2 regions of the Variovorax sp. PBS-H4 genome follow, and region 1 is predicted to be linked to the other one. Evidence: riboswitches for the same ligand, from Rfam matches in the RefSeq annotation. Region 1 holds a riboswitch; the other holds the start of a gene.
The links. A riboswitch is a leader RNA that binds a small molecule or an ion and turns the genes downstream of it on or off. The one in region 1 is predicted to bind glycine.
Positions count from the first base shown of each region.

Region 2: another riboswitch for glycine. It lies ahead of E5CHR_RS24405 (D-amino acid dehydrogenase); the one in region 1 lies ahead of gcvT (glycine cleavage system aminomethyltransferase GcvT).

Region 1 covers NZ_LR594675.1:2,958,752-2,963,160, reverse strand. The annotation lists gene E5CHR_RS13910 (TRAP transporter large permease) at 1-699, shown strand, start outside; gene E5CHR_RS13905 (hypothetical protein) at 1,005-1,892, shown strand; glycine riboswitch at 1,909-2,008, shown strand; glycine riboswitch at 2,021-2,134, shown strand; gene gcvT (glycine cleavage system aminomethyltransferase GcvT) at 2,176-3,348, shown strand; gene gcvH (glycine cleavage system protein GcvH) at 3,406-3,777, shown strand; gene gcvP (aminomethyl-transferring glycine dehydrogenase) at 3,825-4,409, shown strand, end outside.
Region 2 covers NZ_LR594675.1:5,111,810-5,116,218, reverse strand. The annotation lists gene E5CHR_RS24410 (NAD(P)(+) transhydrogenase (Re/Si-specific) subunit beta) at 1-1,373, shown strand, start outside; gene E5CHR_RS24405 (D-amino acid dehydrogenase) at 1,428-2,753, opposite strand; glycine riboswitch at 2,838-2,943, opposite strand; glycine riboswitch at 2,948-3,051, opposite strand; gene E5CHR_RS24400 (MFS transporter) at 3,197-4,390, shown strand.

The DNA.
Region 1 (4,409 bases):
AAGGGCCTCGGCAAGAACGACGGCGACGGCCGGCTGAGTGTCGGCGTGGCCACCTGGCGAGCGGGCTGGGCACTGCTGATGCCGGTGATCATTCTTGGCGGCATCTACGGCGGCATCTTCACGCCCACCGAAGCCTCTGCCGTGGCCGTGCTCTACGCCCTCGTCGTCGGCATGCTGATCTACCGCGAGATCAAGCTGCCACAGCTCTACGCCGTACTGCGCAAGTCGGTGATCTCGTCGTCGGTGATCATGTTCATCATCGCCAACGCCGGCCTGTTCGCCTTCCTGATCACTCGCGCCGGCGTGCCCGAGGCGATCGGCCACTGGCTCGAGGCCGTGCTGAAGTCGCCGGCCATGTTCCTGCTCGGCGTCAACGCCGCGCTCTTCGTCATCGGCATGTTCATCGAAACCAGCGCCGCGATCATCGTGCTGGCGCCGATCCTCGCGCCGGTGGCGATGCACTTCGGCATCGACCCGGTGCACTTCGGGCTGGTGATGGTGGTCAACCTGGCGCTGGGCATGATCACGCCGCCTTTCGGGGTCAACCTGTTCGCAGCCTGCACGGTCGCTCGCATCTCGCTCGACCGCATGGTCGCGCACCTGGTTCCCTTCGTACTGGTAATCCTGGCCTGCCTGATGGTCATCACTTACGTGCCGGGCATTTCGCTGGGGCTGCGAGACCTGGTCTATTCGAGGTAGTCCAGGCACGGCGGCCCGAGCCCGTTCGGTCCGCGTTCAACCTGCGCGCCTTGCGAGGAGGCGTGCGGTCGTGAGAACAACGGGTTACAGGGCGGTCGGCCATACGGCGTCTTCGCTGACAAACGCGACCCCTCGTTCGTGAATAGGCTTGGGGTTTCCCCGCTCTTGCTGACAGCATCGTCGCTTTCTGCATCAAGGCACTAACATTTGCGCAGCTCGCAAGGCCGCGCAACGCATGGGGTTGAGCCCCGCCGCACCTGATTTCTTCTCTCCCTGCACGCATGACAAGCTACGGTTTCGTTCACTTGGAATTCGGCGACCAGCACCGCGACCGTTCGCTCCAGGTCCTGGAAAGGCTGCGAACCCGCCTCGCCCAGGACGGCGACCGCTTCTCGAGCGTGATCGTCGACAACGCCCGCCCCAGGCCGGCCGAAAGCGCGACCGGCATGGCTTCGGAGCAGGGCCTGGTGGTCCCGGGCGACAACAGCAACCGGGAGTTCTCCGGCTGGGACCGCGGCGTCGAGACATTGCTCTCCCGAGGCGAGCAGCCGGATGTCTGGCTCTTCTCGAACGACACGGTCGCCCTCAACCACGCCTGGAGCGAGCGCCGGCTGGAGCGCTTCGGCGGCGAGATCGGCAAGCTCGCGCTGCACCCGGGCCCCTGGCTGTTCGGCGAGATCAACGACTTCCCGCGCTCGACCATGACGCCCATGGGACCACTGCTCGAATGGGTGTCGACCTACTGCTTCGCCATGAACGACACCCTGCGCCACCGGCTGGGTACGCTCTCGCCGGGCAACGCGCTGCTCGATTCGCTGGTCAACGAGCGCTTCGAGCCGGAACGGGGCGTCTTCCGCGACCATGTGGGCGAGGCCTATGTCGATTTCGTGTCCGCCTGGCTCATCAGCGACGACGGCCAGGGCGTGCAGAAAAAGCGCCGCTTCAAGTGGGACCACGAATGGCACAAGGCCAGCCCGCTGGGCCCCGAGAACTTCGAGGACCTGCGCATGAAGGCGCGCTGCTGCCTGTCGGAGCACATGCTGAGCCTGCGCGCCCGGCAGCTCGGCGCCGACATCCGCTCGCCTTATGACGCCCGCAACGCACGCGAGCACATCCGGCGCTCCCTGCAGTTCCTCGCGGACAAGCTTTGGGAGAAATTCCTGCTGCGCCGGCTGCGGCTGGAGCGTTCGTAAGGCCCTTTCCCTTACACTCGCCCGGTCAGGAGAGAGCCCCGGAGGTGGGGCCGCCGAAGGCGCAGGGCCCATTGAACGAGGCCCGAACGCTCAGGCAAAAGGACTGACGAGGCGCCCGAGGTTGCGGGCGTTTCCTTGCTGGAGAGAGGCGGCGCTTTGTATTGAAGCGAGGGTCGCCCACCGAAGGAGCAAACCCCGATCGTGGGGCGAATCTCTCAGGTAAAGCGGACAGCAGGGGTGGCCCATGGCTTGACTGCCATGGATCCGGACTGCCCCTGACCTGATGGAGAGTGCCTTGGCCTCCGCTTCCGACGATCTGCAAAAGACCCCGCTGCACGACCTGCACATCGAGCTCGGCGCCCGCATGGTGCCCTTTGCGGGCTACTCGATGCCGGTGCAATACCCCGCCGGCCTGATGGCCGAGCACAGACACACGCGCACTTCGGCCGGCCTGTTCGACATTTCCCACATGGGCCAGCTGCGCCTGGTGGGGGCCGAAGCCGCTGCCGCCTTCGAGACCCTGATGCCGGTCGACGTGATCGGCCTTTCGCCCGGCAAGCAACGCTACGGCCTGTTGCTGAACGACGAGGGCGGCATCCTCGATGACCTGATGTTCTTCAACGAGGGGCACGATTCGATCTTCGTGATCGTCAACGGCGCGTGCAAGGCGGGCGACATCGCGCACATCCAGGCCAGCATCGGACAGCGCTGCCAGGTGCAGCCGATGCCCGATCACGCCCTGCTTGCCCTGCAGGGGCCCCAGGCCGCGGCCGTGCTGGCACGCCTGTCGCCCGGCATCGAGCGATTCGTCTTCATGACCGGCGGCGCGGTGCAGATCGGCGGCATCGCGGCCTTCGCGACCCGCAGCGGCTACACCGGCGAGGACGGCTTCGAGATCTCGGTTGCCGCAAACGATGCGGAGGCCCTGGCCCGGCTGCTGCTGGCGCAGCCCGAAGTACAGCCCGTCGGCCTGGGGGCACGCAACTCGCTGCGGCTGGAAGCCGGCCTGTGCCTCTACGGCAACGACATCGACACCACCACCAGCCCGGTCGAGGCCTCGCTCAACTGGGCGATCCAGAAGGTGCGGCGCAGCGGCGGCGCGCGAGAAGGCGGCTTTCCGGGGGCGGACCGCGTGCTGGCGCAGCTCACGGCAGACGCCGGCACCGCGGGCCATCTCGACCACGAGACGCTCACGCGCAAGCGCGTCGGACTGGTGGCGCTGGAGCGCGTACCGGTGCGCGACGGCACGCTGCTGCAATCCTTCGAGGGCGTCGATATCGGGCGGGTCACCAGCGGGCTGCTCGGCCCCACGGTGGATCGGCCGATCGCAATGGGCTATGTGGCGCTTGCGTACGCAGCGCCCGGCACCCGAATCCAGGCCATCGTGCGCGGCAAGCCGGTGGCGATGGAGGTCAGCACCCTGCCCTTCGTTCCCGCGCGCTACTACCGAGGCTGAAGGCCCGCTGTTCGACGTCACCCTTCAAGTTTCCATTTCTTCCCCAGGAGCCATTCCATGACCATCAAGTACACCAAGGACCACGAGTGGGTGAACGCCGAGGGCGACACCGCGACCGTGGGCATCACGCTGCATGCGCAGGACGCGCTGGGCGACGTGGTCTTCGTCGATCTGCCGCAGGTCGGCCAAGGCTATGCGCAGGGCGAGGTCGCCGGCGTGGTCGAGTCGGTCAAGGCAGCGGCCGACGTGTTCATGCCGGTCGCCGGCGAGGTCACCGAGGTCAACGAGGCGCTGCGTGCCGATCCCTCGCTGGCCAACAGCGCGCCCGAAGGCGAAGGCTGGTTCTTCAAGATGAAGATCACGGAGCCTGCCCAAATCGAGGCCCTGCTCGACAAGACCGCCTACGACAAGTTCGCCGACGAGGCCTGAAAGCGGACTGCCAAGGTTTCCTGATCCCGCCACCCTGCTCACACTCCATGCCGAAGTCCACCCCGCCTTCCCCGCCCACCCTCGCCGATCTCGAGAACGCAGGCGAATTCATCGCACGCCATATCGGGATCGAGGCCGCGGACGAGACGCGCATGCTCGCTGCCGTCGGCTCGAGGACGCGCGCCGAGCTGATCGACGGCATCGTGCCGCCCGCCATCCGCCGAAGCCACGCGATGCGCCTGCCTGCGCCGGTCACTGAAGCCGGCGCGCTGGCCGAGCTGCGCGCCATCGCGGCGAAGAACAAGGTGGCGAGGAGCTTTATCGGCCAGGGCTACTACGGCACCCACACGCCGGGCGTGATCCTGCGCAACGTGCTTGAAAACCCGGCCTGGTACACGGCGTACACGCCCTACCAGGCCGAGATCTCGCAGGGACGCATGGAGGCGCTGCTCAACTTCCAGACCATGGTCTGCGACCTGACCGGCATGGCCATCGCGAATGCCTCGATGCTCGACGAGGCCACCGCCGCAGCCGAGGCGATGACGCTGGCCCGCCGCAGCGTCAAGAACAAGAGCAATGTGTTCCTCGTCTCGGGGGACTGCCACCCTCAGACCATCGAAGTCATCAAGACG
Region 2 (4,409 bases), 2.2 Mb from region 1:
CCGGCATGGCCATCGCCATCCTGACCACCGCGGCGCTGATCGTGCAGCTCGCCGGCGGCAGGGGCCAGGGCATGGCCTGGGTGCTGCTGGGCCTGGTGGTGGGCGGCGGCTACGGCGCCTACCGCGCCAAGACTGTCGAGATGACCCAGATGCCCGAGCTGGTCGCCTTCTTCCACAGCATGATCGGTCTGGCGGCTGTCTTCATCGCGGTGGCGGCCGTGGTCGAGCCGTGGGCCTTCGGCATCACGCCGCCTCCGGTGGCTGCGCTCATCGGGGGCAACACGCCCGAGGGTGCCTACGTGGTCGACGGCCTGGCGCGCTGGGCGATTCCGGCGGGCAACCGGCTGGAGCTGTTCCTGGGCGCGGCCATCGGCGCCATCACCTTCAGCGGCTCGGTCATCGCCTTCGGCAAGCTCTCGGGCAAGTACAAGTTCCGCCTGTTCCAGGGTGCGCCGGTGCAGTTCAAGGGCCAGCACATGCTCAACCTGGTGCTGGGGCTCGCGACCATCGGCCTGGGGCTGGTGTACATGGCCACCGAGAGCTGGACTGCCTTCTTCCTGATGCTGCTGCTGGCCTTCGTGATGGGGGTGCTGATCATCATCCCGATCGGCGGGGCGGACATGCCGGTGGTGGTGTCGATGCTCAACAGCTACTCGGGCTGGGCGGCCGCGGGCATCGGCTTCAGCCTGAACAACGCCATGCTGATCGTGGCGGGCTCGCTGGTGGGCAGCTCGGGGGCGATCCTGAGCTACATCATGTGCAAGGCGATGAACCGCTCGTTCTTCAACGTGATCCTGGGCGGCTTCGGCGGCGAGGCGGCAACGGCCACGGGCGCGGCCCAGGAGCAGCGCCCGGTCAAGAGCGGCAGCGCCGACGACGCGGCCTACATGCTCTCCAACGCCGAGACCGTGATCATCGTGCCCGGCTATGGGCTGGCGGTGGCGCGCGCGCAGCACGCGGTCAACGAGCTGGCGCAGAAGCTCACCGAGAAGGGCGTGACGGTGAAGTACGCGATCCACCCGGTGGCCGGGCGCATGCCGGGGCACATGAACGTGCTGCTGGCGGAGGCCGAGGTGCCCTACGACCAGGTGTTCGAGATGGAGGACATCAACGGCGAGTTCGCGCAGGCCGACGTGGCGATCATCCTGGGGGCCAACGACGTGGTGAACCCGGCCGCGCTCACCAAGGGCACGCCGATCTACGGCATGCCGATCCTGGAGGCCTACAAGGCCAAGACGGTGATCGTGAACAAGCGCAGCATGGCCGCGGGCTATGCCGGGCTGGACAACGAGCTGTTCTACATGGACAAGACCATGATGGTCTTCGGCGACGCCAAGAAGGTGGTCGAGGACATGGGCAAGGCGATCGAGTAAGAGCAGTCAAGCTGCACGCACGTGTTGAACCGCGTGCGTGCAGCAGGCAGGTCGTCAGCGCTGCAGCCAAGGGGTGGATGAGGCAGGCTGCCGGATGCCTTTCGTCCCGTCGTGCAGCCCGGTGAACGCGAAGTCCACCTCGGGCGCGAGCCCGCTCACGATGCGCGCGATCGATTTGCCCGAGCCGCAGGCGTGCGTCCATCCCAGCGTGCCATGGCCGGTGTTGAGGAACAGGTTCGGCAGCTTTGTTTTTCCGATCAGCGGCACGTTGCTCGGCGTTGCCGGCCGCAGGCCAGTCCAGAACTGGGCCTGGCGGGTATCGCCGGCGCCCGGGAACAGTTCTTCGACGCGCCGCACGATGGCTTCGCAGCGCACGCGGTTCAGGTCGCGGTCGTAGCCATTGAGCTCAGCCGTGCCGGCGATGCGCAGGCGGTCGCCGCTCTCGGAGGTGTAGCGCGAGAACACCAGCTTGTATTCGTCGTCGGTCAGGGAGACCTGGTGCGCTTTCGATGCGTCCTTGACAGGCAGCGTCACCGAATAGCCCTTGGCCGGGTAGATCGGCAGCTTGATGCCGAGCGGTGCGGCGTACAGCGGGCTCAGCGAGCCCATCGCCAGCACGAAGGCATCGCCGCGGATGCGCTGGAAGCGGCCTTCGTCGTCCGTCGCTTCCACATGGTCGATGCTGCCGCCGGATTCGCGCAGCGCGGTCACGGTGTGGCTCATGAGGAAGTTCACGCCGGCCGCGGACGCAAGCCTGACCAGTTCGCGCGCAAAGCGGTTGGCGTCGCCTGATTCGTCCTCGGCCGTGTAGGTAGCCCCCGCCAGGTGAGAGCGGATGTGGGCCAGTGCGGGCTCGATCTCCACCGCCTTGTCCGCCGAGATCACCTGCCGCTCGCAGCCCAGCGCGCGCATCTGCTCAGCCGGCTTCAACGCCCCATCGAATTCCTTCTGCGTCGTATAGAAGTGCAGGATGCCCTGGGTGCGCTGGTGATAGGCAAGGCCGGTTTCGCGGCGCAACTGCTGCAGCGTTTCGCGGCTGTAGGTGCCCAGCCGCACGATCTGCTCGATGTTGTGGCGCGTGCGCGCCGGCGTGCATTCGCGCAGGAACTGCAGGCCCCAGAGCCACTGGCGCATGTCTGCCCGGATGCGGAACAGGAGCGGCGCATCTTCCTTGCCGAGCCATTGCAGCACCTTGAGCGGCGCACTCGGGTTGGCCCAGGGTTCGGCGTGGCTGACGGAGATCTGGCCGCCATTGGCAAAGCTGGTTTCGGCAGCCGGTGTGGCCTGCCGGTCGACCACGGTCACTTCGTGGCCGAGTTGCTGGAGGTAGTAAGCGGAAGTCACGCCGAGCAGGCCGGCACCAAGAACGATCACGCGCATTTCATGCACCTTTGAGGTTGCAGCGCTCGAACGCAACGGAAACGGAAGCTCGAAAAGAAAGCAACCGGACCATGCGTCCAAGTTGCCGCTCCCCCTGTCCTCGGTACCTGAGAGATTCGCCCGCTGCGCCCGCAGCGGGTTTGCTCCTTCGGTGCATCACGTGGTGTGATGGCTCTCCAGACGGCTTTGACAGTTGATGCAGTACAGGCTCGTTGTTGCGAGCGGACCTGAGCGTTTATGGGAGTTTGCGCCTTCGGTGGGGCCGCCTCGCAGCGGCCCGCTCTCCTGCAGTGAGGCAGATTGTAGAGGGCGCGGCCCGCACCGCCAAGCGCTTCTGCGCGCCGGGTACCCGCATCCGGCGGGGCGCTCGGCGCTTGGGTAATCCCGCCCCCGACGCTCCCCGCGTTCTGTGACGATGCGCACCTGAAACCCGAACATGCGCCATGCGAACGCCCCAGCCTCACGCGTTGCGATCCTTCATCCTTCTCTATGTGTTGCTGTACGCATCATTCGGGGTGGCGTCGCCCTTCTGGCCTCGCTTTTTCGAAACGCGAGGGATGTCACCCGAGCAGATCGGGCTTCTGCTGGGACTCGGGACCATCGTACGGCTGATTGCCGGCCCGGTTGCAGCGCGCCTGGCAGATCGCTTGGAGCGGTTGAGTCACGTGCTGGCCGCCGCTGCGGCCCTTGCTGCCTGCCTTGCACTTGGGCTTCCCTGGGTCGGCGGGTTCTGGATCTTTCTGGTCGTCCGGCTCTGCCATGAAGCTGCGCTCACACCAACCACGTCGCTTGCCGACGCCTTGGCGCTGGATGCTTCGAAGTCGGCCGCTTCATCCGCAACGAGGTTCGAATATGGCTGGGTACGAGGTGCGGCATCGGCCGCCTTCGTGTTCGGAACGCTGGTCGCTGGCCAAGTCATCGGCTGGACGGCACTCACATCGATCGCATGGATGCATGGGACACTCCTTCTGCTCGCAGCAGCAAGCACCATGCTGCTGCCAGCGCGGGGTGACAACACCCGCGTCGCCCCTGAACGATCATCCTTCGCGGCCATCGGGGAACTGCTGGGGATCGTCGTGTTCCGGCGCATGCTCCTCATCGCGGCCCTGGTCTACGGCAGCCATGCCATGCATGACGCATTCGCTGTCATCCGATGGAACGCAGCAGGCGTGAGCCAGGCCACGATCAGTGTCCTGTGGTCCGAAGCCGTTGTCGCGGAGGTCCTGGTCTTCGTGTTCATCGGACCTCGATGGCTCGATTCGCTCGGGTCGAGTGGTGCAGCTGCGATCGCGTGCACGGCGGCTGTCGTGCGATGGCTCGTGGTGGCGTCTTCGACCGATCCCTGGGCGCTGGCACTCGTACAGCCCCTGCATGGATTGACGTTTGCGCTTCTGCATCTCGCGTGTATGCGCCTCATGGGCACCACCGTGCCTCGGCATCTTGCCGCGACCGGCCAAGCCATGTATGCACTCGGACCAGGACTGGTGACAGCGCTTCTGACCATGTCGACCGGAATGCTCTATGCACGCCTCGGAGCCGGCGGCTTCCTGCTAATGGCGCTGTTGCCCGCCATTGCTTTGCCGCTGTGCCTGGGCCTGAAATTCTCGGCGCGGCGTCAAAGCAGGGGAGAGGGCTGATGACGATCCGCAAGGGTCC